Regions from separate parts of the Streptomyces sp. NBC_00984 genome, predicted to be linked through region 1. Evidence: predicted binding sites of a transcription regulator. Region 1 holds the regulator's gene; the other holds the start of a gene.
The links. The regulator HspR, encoded in region 1, represses chaperone genes until heat shock. The targets are predictions, from matches to a motif close to TTGAGNNNNNNNNNCTCAA.
Positions count from the first base shown of each region.

Region 2: a site for HspR is predicted at 3,649-3,667, ahead of lon (endopeptidase La). Genes of this name have one in related genera too.

Region 1 covers NZ_CP108734.1:4,856,724-4,864,237, reverse strand. The annotation lists gene clpB (ATP-dependent chaperone ClpB) at 1-1,066, opposite strand, end outside; gene OG520_RS21670 (pyridoxamine 5'-phosphate oxidase family protein) at 1,318-1,722, shown strand; gene OG520_RS21665 ((2Fe-2S)-binding protein) at 1,859-2,179, opposite strand; gene OG520_RS21660 (hypothetical protein) at 2,176-2,451, opposite strand; gene OG520_RS21655 (helix-turn-helix transcriptional regulator) at 2,553-3,563, shown strand; partial or broken gene OG520_RS21650 (LuxR C-terminal-related transcriptional regulator) at 3,660-4,310, shown strand; gene OG520_RS21645 (hypothetical protein) at 4,364-4,867, opposite strand; gene OG520_RS21640 (heat shock protein transcriptional repressor HspR) at 5,081-5,527, opposite strand; gene dnaJ (molecular chaperone DnaJ) at 5,529-6,713, opposite strand; gene grpE (nucleotide exchange factor GrpE) at 6,807-7,457, opposite strand; gene dnaK (molecular chaperone DnaK) at 7,454-7,514, opposite strand, start outside.
Region 2 covers NZ_CP108734.1:3,010,885-3,018,398, forward strand. The annotation lists gene OG520_RS12960 (lysozyme) at 1-99, shown strand, start outside; gene OG520_RS12965 (polysaccharide deacetylase family protein) at 301-1,059, shown strand; gene lon (endopeptidase La) at 1,194-3,626, opposite strand; gene OG520_RS12975 (nucleotidyltransferase) at 3,838-4,665, shown strand; gene OG520_RS12980 (rhomboid-like protein) at 4,592-5,407, opposite strand; gene OG520_RS12985 (RNA polymerase sigma factor) at 5,543-6,148, shown strand; gene OG520_RS12990 (zf-HC2 domain-containing protein) at 6,145-7,062, shown strand; gene OG520_RS12995 (ABC transporter ATP-binding protein) at 7,073-7,514, shown strand, end outside.

The sequences.
Region 1 (7,514 bases):
TGAGCCCGCGCAGGATCGCGATGGTGTCCTCGACGCTCGGTTCGGCCACCAGCACCTGCTGGAAGCGGCGCTCCAGGGCGGGGTCCTTCTCGATCCGCTCGCGGTACTCGTCGAGCGTCGTCGCGCCGACCATGCGGAGCTCGCCCCGGGCCAGCATCGGCTTGAGCATGTTGCCGGCGTCCATGGCGGAGTCGCCGCCGGCGCCCGCGCCGACGACGGTGTGCAGCTCGTCGATGAAGGTGATGATCTGCCCGTCGCTCTCCTTGATCTCGGAGAGGACGGTCTTCAGCCGCTCCTCGAACTCGCCGCGGTACTTGGCACCCGCGACCATCGCGCCGAGGTCGAGCGAGACCAGCCGCTTGTTCTTCAGGGACTCGGGGACGTCGCCCTTGACGATGCGCTGGGCGAGCCCTTCGACGACGGCCGTCTTGCCGACGCCGGGCTCGCCGATGAGCACGGGGTTGTTCTTGGTGCGGCGGGACAGCACCTGGACGACGCGGCGGATCTCCTGGTCGCGCCCGATGACCGGGTCGAGCTTGCCCTCGCGTGCGGCCGCGGTGAAGTCCGTACCGAACTTCTCCAGCGCCTTGTACTGGCCCTCCGGGTCGGGTGTGGTCACCCGTCGCCCTCCCCTGCTCTTCTCGAACGCGTCCAGCAGCTTCTTCGCACTGGCCCCCTGCCCACTGAGGATCTCACCGGCACGGCCGCCCTCGGCGGCGATGCCGATCAGCAGGTGCTCGGTGGAGATGTAGTCGTCGCCGAGCTCCTTCGCGCGCTGCGCGGCATCGGCGATGACGGCGAGCAGCTCGCGGTTGGGCTGCGGCGGGGCGACGGTCGAGCCCGTGACGCTGGGCTGGGCGCCCAGGAGCCGCTCGGTCTCGGTGCGTACGGCGATCTGGTCGGCCTCGACGGCGGCGAGCAGATCGATGATGTTCTCGTTGTCCTCGCCCGCGAGCAGCGCGAGCAGCAGGTGCCCGGGGGTCAGATCGGGGTGCCCGTCCTTCACGGCCCTGCTGGTGGCCGCGTTGATGGCGTCCCGGCTCTTGTTGGTCAGCTCGGCGTCCACGTGCGCTTTCTCCTCCTTGCGGTGGCTGGCTCTCTCCACAACACTGACTTAGTCAACGTGTATAAAGTTGAGTCTATTCCACTCAAGGCGATGTTGAGTCCAATCCACTCAACTTGATGCCGGGAACTGTCCGCGCCAGGAACCGCCCCTTGATCCGCTGCTTCGAGTGAACCGGCCGCACCGGCCCGCCGCCACCGCAGCGGGGCCCACGGCGGGGCCGGCGCCGCGCCCGCGCTGCCTACGCTGTCCCCATGGCAGTCGACGTGACGAACCCCGGCCCCGAGTACCTCGCCTTCTGGCGCGCACGCCATGTGTGCACCCTGACCACGCCCCGCCCCGACGGCACACCTCATGTGGTGCCGGTGGGTGTCACGTACGACCCCCAGACGAGGCTGGCGCGGGTCATCACCGGCAAGAACACCCGGAAGGCCGCCAACGTCCTGGCCGCGGGCCCGGACGGCGCACGGGTCGCCGTCTGCCAGATCGACGGGCGCCGCTGGGCGACGCTGGAGGGGCGCGCGACGGTGCGCACGGAACCCGAGGCGGTGGCCGACGCCGTACGCCGTTACGCAGAACGCTACGAGCGCACGCCGAAGCCCAACCCGGACCGGATCGTCATCGAGATCGCCGTGGACCGGGCGCTCGGCAGGGCCTGACCGGCCCGCGGCCCGTGAGCCGCGCCCGGCGGGGCGGGCGCGGCCGGGAAAAGCACAACGGCGCCATCGTGTTCAGGTCACGATGGCGCCGTTGTGTGGGGGAGTGACTGAGCGACATGGAACGACGGGGGATCGCTCAGGCACTGCGGGGGGTGGCGGAAATAGTCTCTGGCTCGAACAGCTGGTGGTCCCGCCGGTCGAGGTTGACGAAGATCATGTCGTACCGAATCGCACAGCGAACGGGCTGCGGGGCTCCACGCGGCTTGCGGAGGCAGCGGTAGGCACGTACTTCGTCGTCTTCTTCGCGTGCGACAACGATGGGGTCGCCGAACAGAGTGACCATCAACGAGTCGCCACAGTGGGGGATGGCAGTGACGAGATCGATGAAATGCCAGCCTGATCGGTAGGCCGTGGCCATCTCTCGCCGGAAGGTCCGGTCGTCCGGCGGGATGGTCATGCGCCCGGTCGGGCCGGTGCGACGACCCAGCTGATCTCGTCGGAGGCGACCGACGTCCCGGAGAGCCAGCTGATCTCGCCGGCAGGGCCCGAGGCCTCGACGCTCCAGCTGATCTCGCCCGGCCCGGCGCCCGCTTCGGTACTCCAGCTGATTTCACCGTCGGCCTTGGCGGCCCCCGAACCCCAGCTGATCTCATCGCTTCCCAGTACGCCGAAGCCCAGGGCCGCGACGAATGAGACGGCAAGCGCCGAGCGAAGCAATCGCTTATACATAGTCGGCTTCGTCCTCACTTGTGGATTCTTCTCCCCCGCACCTAAGACGATGTCTCACCTGGGCACACGAACACCACCGAGTCGATGCATCATGTTCCTGCATGTTCAGGAACCTGGGGGGTGGAGATATGACCACAAGCAACACAAAAGGTACGCATCCTCACGGGATCACCGAACTATGCGAAGACGGAGGACGTCTCTACGCCAGTGCGCTGCGCTCCGGCCGGATATCGCGGGCCGAGGTGGCCACCGCACCCTGTCTGATGGACTTCGCCCTGCTGCACCCCGACCCCGACGACGCCGAGTGGCTCCGCCCCGTCCCGCCGTCCGCGGCGCTGGCACAGCGATTGAACCCCATCGAACGCGAGATCCAGGAACGCAGAAGACTGTCCCTGGAATTGGCCGAATCGTTCGAACCCTTCATGGACATCAGCGCCCAGGATCCCCCCATCACCCACGCCATCACGGTGCTGGAGGGCAGCAACCGCATCAACGCGGCCCTCGACCTCGCCACCGCCGAGTGCCGCACCGAGGTCCTCACGGTCCAGCCGGGCGGCGACCGGGGCGAGGACCGCCTCCGGGAGGGCCTGGAGCGCGCACTGCTGGTGGTCGACCGCGGAGTCGGCATGCGCACCCTCTACCAGCACACCGTCCGGCACAGCCAGGGCACCCGGGCCTACGCGGAGCGCCTGGCCGACGGCAAGGTCGAGATCCGCACGCTGGAAGAGCTCATCTCGCGCCTGATCGTCTTCGACCGGGCCGTCGCGTTCATCCCGGCCAGCGACGACGACCAGGTCGCCCTCGAACTGCGCCACCCGGGACTGGTCGAGTACCTGATCAAGGTCTTCGAACAGCTGTGGAACCGTGCGTCCCCCCTTCTGGAAGAGCTCCCGTACGACCCTGCCCCCCAGGGCATCAGCGGAGTTCAGCGCTCCATCGCCCAACTCCTCGTAGAAGGCCATGTGGACGACTCGATCGCCCGCCGCCTCGGCATGAACGTCCGCACCTGCCGGGCACACGTGGCCAAGCTGTCCGCCGTCCTGGGCAGTACGAGCCGCGCCCAGCTCGGCTATCTGATCGCCCAGTCAAGGATCCTCGACCAGGATTCCTGACCGGACGTCACCTCGCGCCCCCGCTCCCGGCGGAGTACGTGGCCGCACGACGGGTGGGCGTGGCCACGCCTCGGACGAGTCGGTGGTCACCAATTCCTCGAAGGCTTCCCGCTCATCGACAGAACCATCCACGACGCCCTGAGCGACGCACGGGAAGAGGTCCTGACCCTCCAGCCCGGCAGCACCCGGCCGGCAGAACAGCTCAGGAAGGGACTGGGCCGCGCCCTGTCGACGGTGGAGCGGGGCGCCCGGCTCCGCCACATCTACCAGCATCCGGCGCGCTACAACCCTGCTCTCAAGGCCTATCTGGACGAGCTGCCACTCGGCCGCATCCAGGTCCGCACCATCGAGCAGACGGTCGAGCGACTGCTCATCTTCGACCGCGCCGTGGCCTTCATCCCCGCCAACGCCGAGCGCGACGTGGCCCTGGAGATCCGCCACCCCGCGCTCGTCCGCTATCTGATCCAGGTGTACGAGGTCCTGTGGGCCCAGGCCACCCCGCTCACGGAACCCCTGCAAGCGGCCCCGTCGAGCACCTCCGTCACGGCGGCCCAGATGCGTATCGCCCGCCTGCTCGCCGAGGGAGAAGCCGACCAGGCGGTGGCCCACAAGCTCGGCATCAGCGTCCGCACCTGCCGCGCCCACATCTCCAAGCTCATGCAGACGCTCGGCGCCACCAGCCGAACCCACCTCGGGGCCCTCCTCGTCCGCTCCGGGATCACCGAGACCGATCCGCCGCGCGCGTAGAACCCTTCCTTCCTCGGCGAGGAACGGCCGGAGAAATGGCGCCGGCAAGCCGCTCACCGACGAGCCGCACGCCCGCCCCACCCCGCAAGCAACTCCTCCCGCTCCGCGCGACCGGGAGTGCCGCCGCCATGGGTACGTCCCCAGGCGAGCAGTGCGGCGGGGGTGGCCCGGCCGGTCGCGTAGGCATCGAGCAGGTCCTGCGACAGCCGGTGCTCGGCGGGGCTGTAGGAGGCGGCGGTCGCGATGACGGTCAACTCCACCTCCTCCTCGGGGGTTTCGAGGCGAACGAACATCGCGGGGCCGTCGTCGCCCCCGCCGAACGCCGATGTGATCACGGTGTCCAGCAGAATCCCGGCGGTCCTGGCCACCGAGGACCGCACGGGCGCACCGGCCACCGATACGCGCCGGATGTCCTGCCACGCCCACCGGCCGCCCTGGTCCTCCCCGAGCCCGGTCAGGCCCTCCTCGGTGAGCAGCACGCCGGGGCCGGGGCTGTTCGGCGGAGCGCCTATGTGGGCGGCCGCGTCGGTGATCCAGAAGAGACCGACCATGGACATACGTGACTCCTGACTGCGCCGACGGGCGGGGCCATGACAGGCCCCCGCCCATTGTCGCCAGCCATGATCGAACCGGGGTCGGGTTCCGGACGCCGCACCGAGGGCGTACGACGAAGGGCCGGCGAGCCGACCCGTAAGTCGGCTCCCCGGCCCTTCGTCGCGCGGGTGGGCGGTCCACCGGGCGCAGCCGCGCCCGGCCCGGACCGCCCCCGCTCAGTCCTTGGGACGCTTCGGGCGCCAGACCACCAACGCACTGGTCTGCTGCACATCCTGATACGGCACCAGATCGCGCCGGTACGAGGCGTGGACCTGGGCCTCGCGCTGCTGCATCGCCTGTGCCGCGCCGTCCACGGCCGCCGAGAGCTCGGCGACGCGCTGCTGGAGCGCGGCGACCTGGTTCTCCAACTCGATGATGCGCTTGATGCCGGCGAGGTTGATGCCCTCGTCCTGCGACAGCTGCTGCACGGTGCGCAGCAGCTCGATGTCGCGGGCCGAGTAGCGCCTGCCGCGCCCGGCCGTGCGGTCGGGCGAGACCAGGCCGAGACGGTCGTACTGGCGCAGCGTCTGCGGATGCAGGCCCGAGAGCTGGGCCGCGATCGAGATCACGTACACCGGCGATTCATCGGTCAGTTCGTACGGATTGCGTCGTCGGCCGTCCACCTCAAGCTCCCTTCGCCGCCTGGAACAGTTCCGCCCGCGGGTCATGGCCCGCGGTCGCCTTCCGGTAGGCCTCCAGCGCGTCCCTGGCCTCGTTGCCGAGGTCCTTGGGCACCGCCACCTCGACGGTGACCAGCAGGTCGCCCCGGGTGCCGTCCTTGCGTACGGCGCCCTTGCCGCGGGCGCGCATCGTGCGCCCGTTGGGGGTGCCGGCGGGCAGTTTCAGGGTGACCGGCGGGCCGCCGAGCGTGGGCACCTTCACCTCGCCGCCGAGCGCCGCCTCCGTGAAGTCGACGGGCACGGTGACCGTGAGGTTGTCGCCCTTGCGGCCGAAGACCGGGTGGGCGCCGACGTGGACCACGACGTACAGATCGCCGGCCGGTCCACCGCGCTCGCCCGGACCGCCCTTGCCGCGCAGCCGGATCCGCTGGCCGTCCGAGACGCCCGCCGGAATCCTGACCTGCATGGTCCGGGAGGACTTGGCCCGTCCGCTGCCCTTGCAGACATCGCAGGGGTCCTGGGCGATGAGGCCCCGGCCCTTGCAGTCCACGCAGGGGTCGGTGAGCGAGAAGCCGCCGCCGGTGCCGCGCGAGACCTGGCCGGTGCCGAGACAGGTCGGGCAGACCCTGGGGGTGCCGTTCTTGTCACCGGTGCCGGAACACGCCTTGCAGGGCGCCTGGCTGGACATCCGCAACGGGACCGTGGCCCCGTCGACCGCCTCGGTGAAGCTGAGCGTCACCTCGGACTCGATGTCCTGGCCGCGGCGCGGCTGCACCCGGGTCCCCGTGCCGCCCCGGTTGAACAGGCCGCCGAAGACATCGCCCAGACCGCCGCCGCCGAAACCGCCGGCGCCGCCGCCCTGGCCCCCGCCCTGGGTGCCTCCGAAGAGGTCGCCGAGGTCGAAGTTGAAGTTGCCTCCCGCTCCTCCGGGCCCGGCCCTGAAGCCGCCGTTGCCGAAGAGGGCGCGTGCCTCGTCGTACTCCTTGCGCTTCTTGCTGTCGCCGAGGACGTCGTTCGCCTCGGAGATCTCCTTGAAGCGCTCCTCCGCCTTGTCGTCACCCTTGTTGGCGTCCGGGTGGAACTCGCGGGCGAGCTTCCGGTACGCCTTCTTGATCTCGGCGTCGGTGGCGTCCTTGGGGACGCCGAGGACCTTGTAGTAGTCCTTCTCGACGAAGTCCTTCGTGCTCATCGACGTCCCTCCTTCCGGACGATCGGCCATGCGACCGGCCCGTGGGCCGGTCGCATGGCCGGGCGGTGGGCCGCGAGGTGGTCAGACGGGATGTCAGACCTCCTCGGTGTCACCGCTCTCCTCGTCGGTTGCCTTCTCTTCCTTGGCTGCGGCCGGCGTCGCCCCCGGCTGGGGTTCGGCCACCGCCACCCGCGCGGGGCGGATGGTGCGCTCGCCGATCCGATACCCCGGCTGCAGGATCGCCACGCAGGTCGTCTCGGTGACATCCGGCGCGTACGAGTGCATCAGGGCTTCGTGGATCGTCGGGTCGAAGGGCTCGCCCTCCTTGCCGAACTGCTGCAGGCCCAGCTTGGCGACGACCGTCTCAAGAGACTCGGCCACCGACTTGAACCCGCCCACGAGCTCGCCGTGATCCCGGGCGCGGCCGACGTCGTCGAGCACGGGCAGGAGCTCGGACAGGAGACCCGCAACAGCGATCTCCTTGACCGTGGCCCGGTCCCGCTCGACGCGGCGGCGGTAGTTCTGGTACTCGGCCTGAAGCCGCTGGAGGTCGCCCGTGCGCTCGTTGAGCGCGGTGCGGACCTGGTCCAGCTGGGCCGTCAGGCCGACTGTCTGCACTCCGTCCCCGGCCGGGGCCGCCCCCTCCTCCGAAGAGGAAGAGGCGTCCTTCGGCTCGGCTCCGTCAGGGGTGGCGCCGGAGGGGACGTCGGGCTTCTCCTCGAAGCCCGGGGTCTCCTCGGTCACACCGCACCGCCCTTGGCGTCCTTCTCGTCGTCCACGATCTCGGCGTCGACGACATCG
Region 2 (7,514 bases), 1.8 Mb from region 1:
TACACGATATGGCAGTACACCTCGTCCGGCCCCACCGTCGGCGACCACGACCGCTTCAACGGCGCCCTCGACCGCGTCCAGGCCCTCGCCAACGGCTGAGCCCGCCCGCCGCACCGCTTCACCCAGCAGAGCCCCGGTGATCCACCGGGGCTCTTCGCTTTCACCCCTCCGACCAGGGATTTCGCCCTCCGGGGCGGCAGCGGACCCCCTATGCATTCGACGTATACACGCTATGTATAGTCCTTCTCTGCCGCACACCGCGTGCCCTGTTCAGCCACGGAGGAGTGACCCGCCTTGTCCATGAAGACGAAGTCGATCGGTACGGGGTTGGCCGCCGCCCTTGTGACGGCGCTCACCCTGACGCTGAGCGGCTGCTCCATGCAGACCACCGCGCCGGCCTCGGCGCGTGGCGACGCGGGCTCCGACGCCAAGGGTTCCTTCGGCCCGGTGGACTGCCGCAAGGCGAAGTGCATAGCGCTGACCTTCGACGCGGGACCGGGCGAGGACACCCCGCACCTGCTGGACATCCTGAAGGAGAAGAAGGTGCACGCGACCTTCTTCCTGCTGGGCAAGAACCACGTCAAGAAGCACCCCGACACCGTGCGCAGGATCGCCGCCGAGGGGCACGAGGTGGCCAACCACACGTGGACCCACCAGGTCCTGACGGACCGCAAGCCGGCCGAGATACGCGCCGAGCTGGCGAAGACGCAGGACGCGATAGCGGAGATCACCGGCAAGAAGCCGCGCCTCATGCGCCCGCCGCAGGGCCGCACCGACGACACCGTCTCGGACATCAGCAAGGACCTGGGGCTCTCCCAGATCCTGTGGAGCGCCACCGCGAAGGACTACTCCACGACCGACTCGGCGCTGATCAAGAAGCGCATCCTGGACCAGGCGAGCAAGGACGGTGTCATCCTGCTGCACGACATCTACAAGGGCACGGTGCCCGCGGTGCCCGGCATCATCGACGCACTGAAGAAGCAGGGCTACACCTTCGTCACCGTGCCGCAGCTGATGGCTCCCGCCGAGCCGGTCCCCGGGACCATCTACCGCCCCTGAGCCGGCGAGCGGGAGACCCTGGGACGACAGGGCCTGGGCAGCGTGACGCGGAACGGCCCGCCCACCCGTTGCCGGGAAGGCGGGCCGTCCGTACCGGTCGCGTACGCGGTGCCACGTCCGTCACGCCGTGGCGGCTACGCCGCGGCCGGGATCCTCTCCTCGGGCCTGGTCGCGGAGGCCGGGGCCAGGGCGATCTCCAGGACCTGGCGGACATCGGTCACCGGGTGGACCTCCAGCGTGTCCAGGACCTCGGCGGGGACGTCGTCCAGGTCGGCCTCGTTCCGCTTCGGGATCACCACGGTCGTGATCCCGGCGCGGTGTGCGGCCAGCAGCTTCTGCTTCAGGCCGCCGATCGGCAGCACCCGTCCGGTCAGCGAGACCTCACCGGTCATCGCCACGTCCGTGCGGACCAGCCGTCCGGAGAGCAGCGAGGCCAGCGCCGTCGTCATGGTGATACCGGCGCTCGGGCCGTCCTTCGGGACCGCGCCCGCCGGGAAGTGGATGTGCACACCGCGGTCCTTCAGGTCCGCGACCGGCAGTTCCAGCTCCGCGCCGTGCGAGCGCAGGAAGCTCAGCGCGATCTGCGCGGACTCCTTCATGACGTCGCCGAGCTGACCGGTGAGGGTCAGCCCGGACGCCCCGGTCTCCGGGTCGGCCAGCGACGCCTCCACGAACAGCACGTCGCCGCCCGCGCCGGTCACCGCGAGTCCGGTGGCCACACCGGGCACCGAGGTGCGGCGCTCGGCCGGGTCCTGGGCGGACTCGGGGACGTGGTGCGGACGCCCGATCAGACCGCGCAGATCCGCTTCGGTGACCGTGAACGGAAGCTCCCGGTCGCCCAGTTCGTGCTGGGCCGCGACCTTGCGGAGCAGCCGGGCGACGGCCCGCTCCAGGTTCCGTACGCCCGCTTCACGGGTGTACTCGCCGGCCAGCTTGCGCAGCGCGGACTCGTCGAGCGCCACCTCGTCCTTCTCCAGACCGGCCCGCTCCAGCTGGCGCGGGAGCAGGTGGTCCCGGGCGATGACGACCTTCTCGTCCTCGGTGTAGCCGTCGAGCCTGACCAGCTCCATGCGGTCGAGCAGGGCCTCCGGGACGGCTTCGAGCACATTGGCCGTGGCCAGGAAGACGACGTCGCTGAGGTCGAGCTCGACCTCCAGGTAGTGGTCGCGGAAGGTGTGGTTCTGCGCCGGGTCGAGAACTTCGAGGAGGGCGGCGGCCGGGTCGCCCCGGAAGTCGGAGCCGACCTTGTCGATCTCGTCGAGCAGGACGACCGGGTTCATCGAACCGGCCTCCTTGATGGCCCGGACGATACGTCCCGGCAGGGCGCCGACGTACGTACGCCGGTGGCCGCGGATCTCCGCCTCGTCCCGCACACCGCCGAGCGCGACACGGACGAACTTGCGGCCCATGGCGTGCGCGACGGATTCCCCGAGCGAGGTCTTGCCCACGCCCGGGGGTCCCACCAGCGCCAGCACGGCACCGCCGCGCCGCCCGCCGACGACCCCCAGACCGCGGTCGGAGCGCCGCTTGCGGACGGCGAGGTACTCGGTGATGCGCTCCTTCACGTCCTGGAGCCCCGCGTGCTCGGCGTCGAGGATGCGCTGGGCGCCCCGGATGTCGTAGGCGTCCTCGGTCCGCTCGGTCCACGGCAGTTCGAGGACGGTGTCGAGCCAGGTCCTGATCCAGGAGCCCTCGGGGCTCTGGTCGGAGGAGCGCTCCAGCTTGTCGACCTCCTTGAGCGCGGCCTCGCGGACATGCTCGGGAAGGTCGGCGGCCTCGACACGGGCCCGGTAGTCGTCGGACTCGTCTGCGCCGGAACCAGGGCCGCCGTTGAGATCGGAGAGCTCCTTGCGGACGGCTTCGAGCTGGCGCCGCAGCAGGAATTCGCGCTGCTGCTTGTCGACGCCCTCCTGGACGTCCTTGGCGATGGACTCGGCGACGTCCTGCTCGGCGAGGTGTTCACCGAGCCACTGGATGGCGAGCTTCAGCCGGGCGACCGGGTCCGTGGTCTCCAGGAGCTGCACCTTCTGGGCGGTGGTGAGGAAGGGCGAGTAACCGGAATTGTCGGCGAGCGCGGAGATGTCCTCGATCTGCTGGACCCGGTCCACGACCTGCCAGGCGCCGCGCTTCTTCAGCCAGCTGGTGGCGAGCGCCTTGTACTCCTTGACCAGCTCGGCGGCGGCGCCGGGAAGCGGGTCGGGGACGACCGGGTCGACCCGTGTCCCCTCCACCCAGAGCGCTCCACCCGGCCCGCTGGTCCCGGCCCCGATCCGCACCCGGCCCCGGCCGCGGATCAGCGCGCCCGGATCTCCGTCCGAAAGCCGTCCGACCTGCTCGACGGTGCCGATGACACCGGTGCCGGTGTACGTCCCGTCGATCCGCGGCACCAGAAGCACCTCGGGCTTGCCGCCGCCGTCCCGGGCCGCGGCCTGTGCGGCCTCCACGGCGGCACGTACATCGGTGTCGGACAGGTCCAGAGGCACCACCATCCCGGGCAGCACGACCTCGTCGTCGAGCGGCAGCACGGGCAGGGCGAGCGGAGTGACCGCATTGGAATCGATAGCCATGATCTCCCCTTCGGCAGTCAAGTTGAGCTATGCAGACTCAATGCTCCTGAGCGGCCTATTGTTCCCCGGGGAGTGTTCGCTGTGAGCGATCGACCGGTCGCGCTCGCGCCCCGACCCCCGATCGCCGGGCCCCGGCCCCCGGCCCCCGACCCCGTCCGTCGGGACGGATAAATCATTCGGCTCGTCACGGAAATGCGGGCAGAGTGCCCGCATGAACGACGACAGCGGCGGCCGAGGGCTGAACCAGGACGGCACGATCCGGCGGGAGGGCTCGCTGAGCCGGGTGCCCGCGTCGTACGCCCCCGTGGTGGCTGCGGCCCGGTCCCGGATCGCCGGGGCGTTCGACGGCACGCGGCTGCACAGCGCGTACGTCTACGGCAGCATTCCGCGCGGCGCGGCCATTCCCGGTGTCTCCGATCTGGATCTGCTGCTGGCCCTGCGCGGCGCGCCCACGGCCGCCGACGAAGTGACGGCCCGCGCCATGGAGGCCGAGCTGGACGCCTCGTTCGACGTGATCGACGGCGTCGGCATCCTGCTGTCCCGCGCCGAGACCCTCACCAGCGAGCTCGAACGCAACGACCTCGGCTTCTTCGTCGCCTGCCTCTGCACCCCACTGCTGGGCGAGGATCTCGCCGGGCAGCTGCCGCACTATCGTCCGACCCCACTGCTCGCCCGCGAGACCAACGGGGACCTGTATCTCCTGCTCCCCCGCTGGCGGCGAAGGGCCGCCGAAGCCACCACGGACGCCGAACGCCGATATCTGAGCCGGGGCGTCGCCCGCCGTCTCGTCCGGTCCGGCTTCACCCTGGTCATGCCGCGGTGGCACGGCTGGACCAGCGACCTGGCCGAGTCCGCCGAGGTGTTCGCCCGCTACTACCCGGACCACCCGGAGCGGATCGAGCAGATGCGGCTGGCCGCGCACATCGGCCGCAAGCCCTCCGCCGACCCGGCCGTCGTCGCGACACTCATCGACGACCTGGCGCCCTGGCTGGCGGCCGAGTATCTCGCGGTGCACGGCGAGAAGGCACCACGCCCCTGACCACCGCTCCCCCGGCCACACCGGCCCGGCGCAGCAGCGGCCAGCAGGCCACACCGAGCAGCAGTGCCAGCGGATGGCCCCAGTTGGTGAGCGGGTTGTCCAGATCGAGCAGGTCGCGCACCAGCATCGCGCCCACCCCGCCGAGCACCAGCACCCGCACCAGCGGGGTGAGCAGTCCGGTGAGCGCGCCCACGCTCGCCAGCAGCCCGAAGCTGATGCCGTAGTCGAGTCGGTGCAGCGACGACTCCGGCAGATGCCCGGCGACCACGGAGAGACCGACCGGGATCTCCGTGGCGAGCGTCGCCACGACATGACCGAGCAGGAACACCGCGGCGGTCCGCCACCCCCCGATGCGGCGCTCCAGCGCGGTCAGCACGAGAGCGAAGGCGAAGACGTACGGGGAGGTGAGCCCGCCGACGACCCACAGGGCGCTGGCCACCAGGACGAGCAGCGGGGTCTCGCCGAGGTGCGCGACGTCCGTGCTCGATTCGCGCAGCACGGCGGCGACGGTGTCGGGATCGGCGTACTCCATGAAGAGGGACGTGGCGACCAGCACCAGCAGGTACCCGAAGGTGAACGGGGTACCGGTGGGCGTCGGCAGCAGCCGCAGCCATCGGCGGGCCCTGCGGACCGGAGGCGGCGGGGCAGCGGTGTCGCCCGTGCGGCTCTGGCACGGGATGGCGTCGAGCAGCGGAGCCACGAAGGGTTCTTCGCGGACCGCCCTGTCCGTACGCTGATGCACCGCGTGAGGCCCCTTTCCATCACAAGCCCCCCAAAGCAACGCCCTACCTTCTGTGATCATCCCCCGCGCCGTCCATGGCGTGAACCACAAGCGCCGTCCGTGAACCGGCCCGGGTCCGTCGCCCGATAGGGAGGTGTGAAGCTGTTGCGCCCCTCGGGGGAGGACCCGAACGACGACGACGCCCTGCTGCGTGCCGTCGCGCAGGGGGACACGGAAGCCCTGGCGACGCTCTACGACCGGCACGCCGGCTGGCTGCTGGCCCGGCTGGGCAGGCGGTGCGCGGATGCCGAGACCGTACGGGAAGTTCTCCAGGACACCTTCGTGACGGTCTGGCGCTCCGCCGGTTCGCACCGCGGTGCCCGGGTCGGCGGCTGGCTTTGGGTGATCGCCTCGCGCCGGCTGGTGGACGCCCAGCGGGTCCATGCCCGTACCGATCTCGCCACCCGGGCCGGACGGACCGGGAGCAACGAGTGGGCCGCCACCGCGCCGTCCGCCGAGGAGCGGGTGCTGGCCGGGCTGGAGTACGGGGATGTGGGCGCCGCGCTCGACCGGATCTCGCCCGAACTGCGGGAGGTCCTGCGCGCCACGGTCATCGACGGGCTGACGACCCGCGAGACGGCCCGGCTCCTGGGCATACCCGAGGGCACGGTCAAGACCCGGGCGATGCGGGCCAGGCGCGAGCTGCGCGCCGCACTGGAGCTGTCGGCCGCGGAGGCCGGACCGCTGGGAGGAACGGCATGACCACGACGGGAGGCGACGGCATGCCCCGCTGGCACGTGAGCGAGGAGCTGGCCGGGCGGTACGCCGCCGGTTCGGTGCCGGAGACGGACGCGTGGTCCGTGGAGAAGCACGTGGAGGCGTGCGGGGGATGCGCGGCCCGGATCTCGACGGCTGTACGGACGCGACCGGAGGCGGGGGCGGCGCTGGACGCGGTGCGCGCGGGGGTACTGGCCGCGGTGGCGGCGGAGGGGGTGCCGGCGAGTGGGCCCGCCCGCAGCGTCCGGCACCGCTTCCCCGGGGCCGCGACCCGCGCCGGGCGGCTGCTGTGGGCCGCCGGGCCCGCGCTGCGCAGGCCGTGGCTGCTGGCGCTGGTGCTGGTGGCCGTCGGGGCTCTCGCGCTGGCGTACGGGGCCGGGGCCGGGGACACCATCCGCCCGCTGCTCCTCGTCGTCGCGCCGGTGCTGCCGCTGGCCGGGGTCGCCCTCTCCTACGGCCGGCACGCGGACCCGATGCACGAGATCACCGCCACCACCCCGTCCGGCGGGCTGCCGCTGCTGCTGACCAGGACCGCCGCGGTGCTCGCCGTGAGCATCCCGGCGCTCACGCTCGCCGGGGCGGCGCTGCCCCCGTCCGCCGGGTGGCCCGGCGCGGCGGCATGGCTGCTGCCCGGACTCGCGATGACGCTGGCGGCGCTCGCCCTCGGTTCGTACGTCGGCTGCCGTACCGGTGCCACGTCCATCGCCGCGGCCTGGGCGGCCGCCGTCCTCCTTCCCGCCTTCGCCGCGTCGCCCCCGGTGACCGCCGAGGCGGCGGCCGAGGCCGCGCGGTACTTCGCGGGGCCCGCCGCACAGGCCGGCTGGGCGGCGGGCGCGCTGGTGTGCGCCGCGCTGCTCGCCGTACGCCGTAGATCCTTCGACCATCTGGAGAAGTTGTGAGCGTGAACGCATGAGCGGTATCGAGGCCGTGAACACGGTCGAGGTCAGGGCGCTGACCGTCCGGCACCGCAGGACGACCGCGCTGGACGCCGTCGATCTGGACTTCGCGCCCGGCGTGCACGGGCTGCTCGGACCGAACGGGGCGGGCAAGACCTCGCTGATCCGGGTGCTCGCCACCGTCGCCGCGCCCTCCGGCGGCCGGGTGGAACTGCTCGGCAGCGAGGTCGGCTCCGAGTCGGACCACCGCAGCCGCGCGGCGGTCCGGCGCAGGCTCGGCTATCTGCCGCAGGAGTTCGGCTACTACCCGGGCTTCACGGTCCGCGAGTTCGTCTCCTATGTGGCCTGGCTCAAGGAGATGGACGCGGCGGCGGTCCCGGCGGCCGTGGAACGCGCGGTGAACCGGGTGGGTCTGGCGGACCGGATCGACTCACGGGTGAAGACCCTGTCGGGCG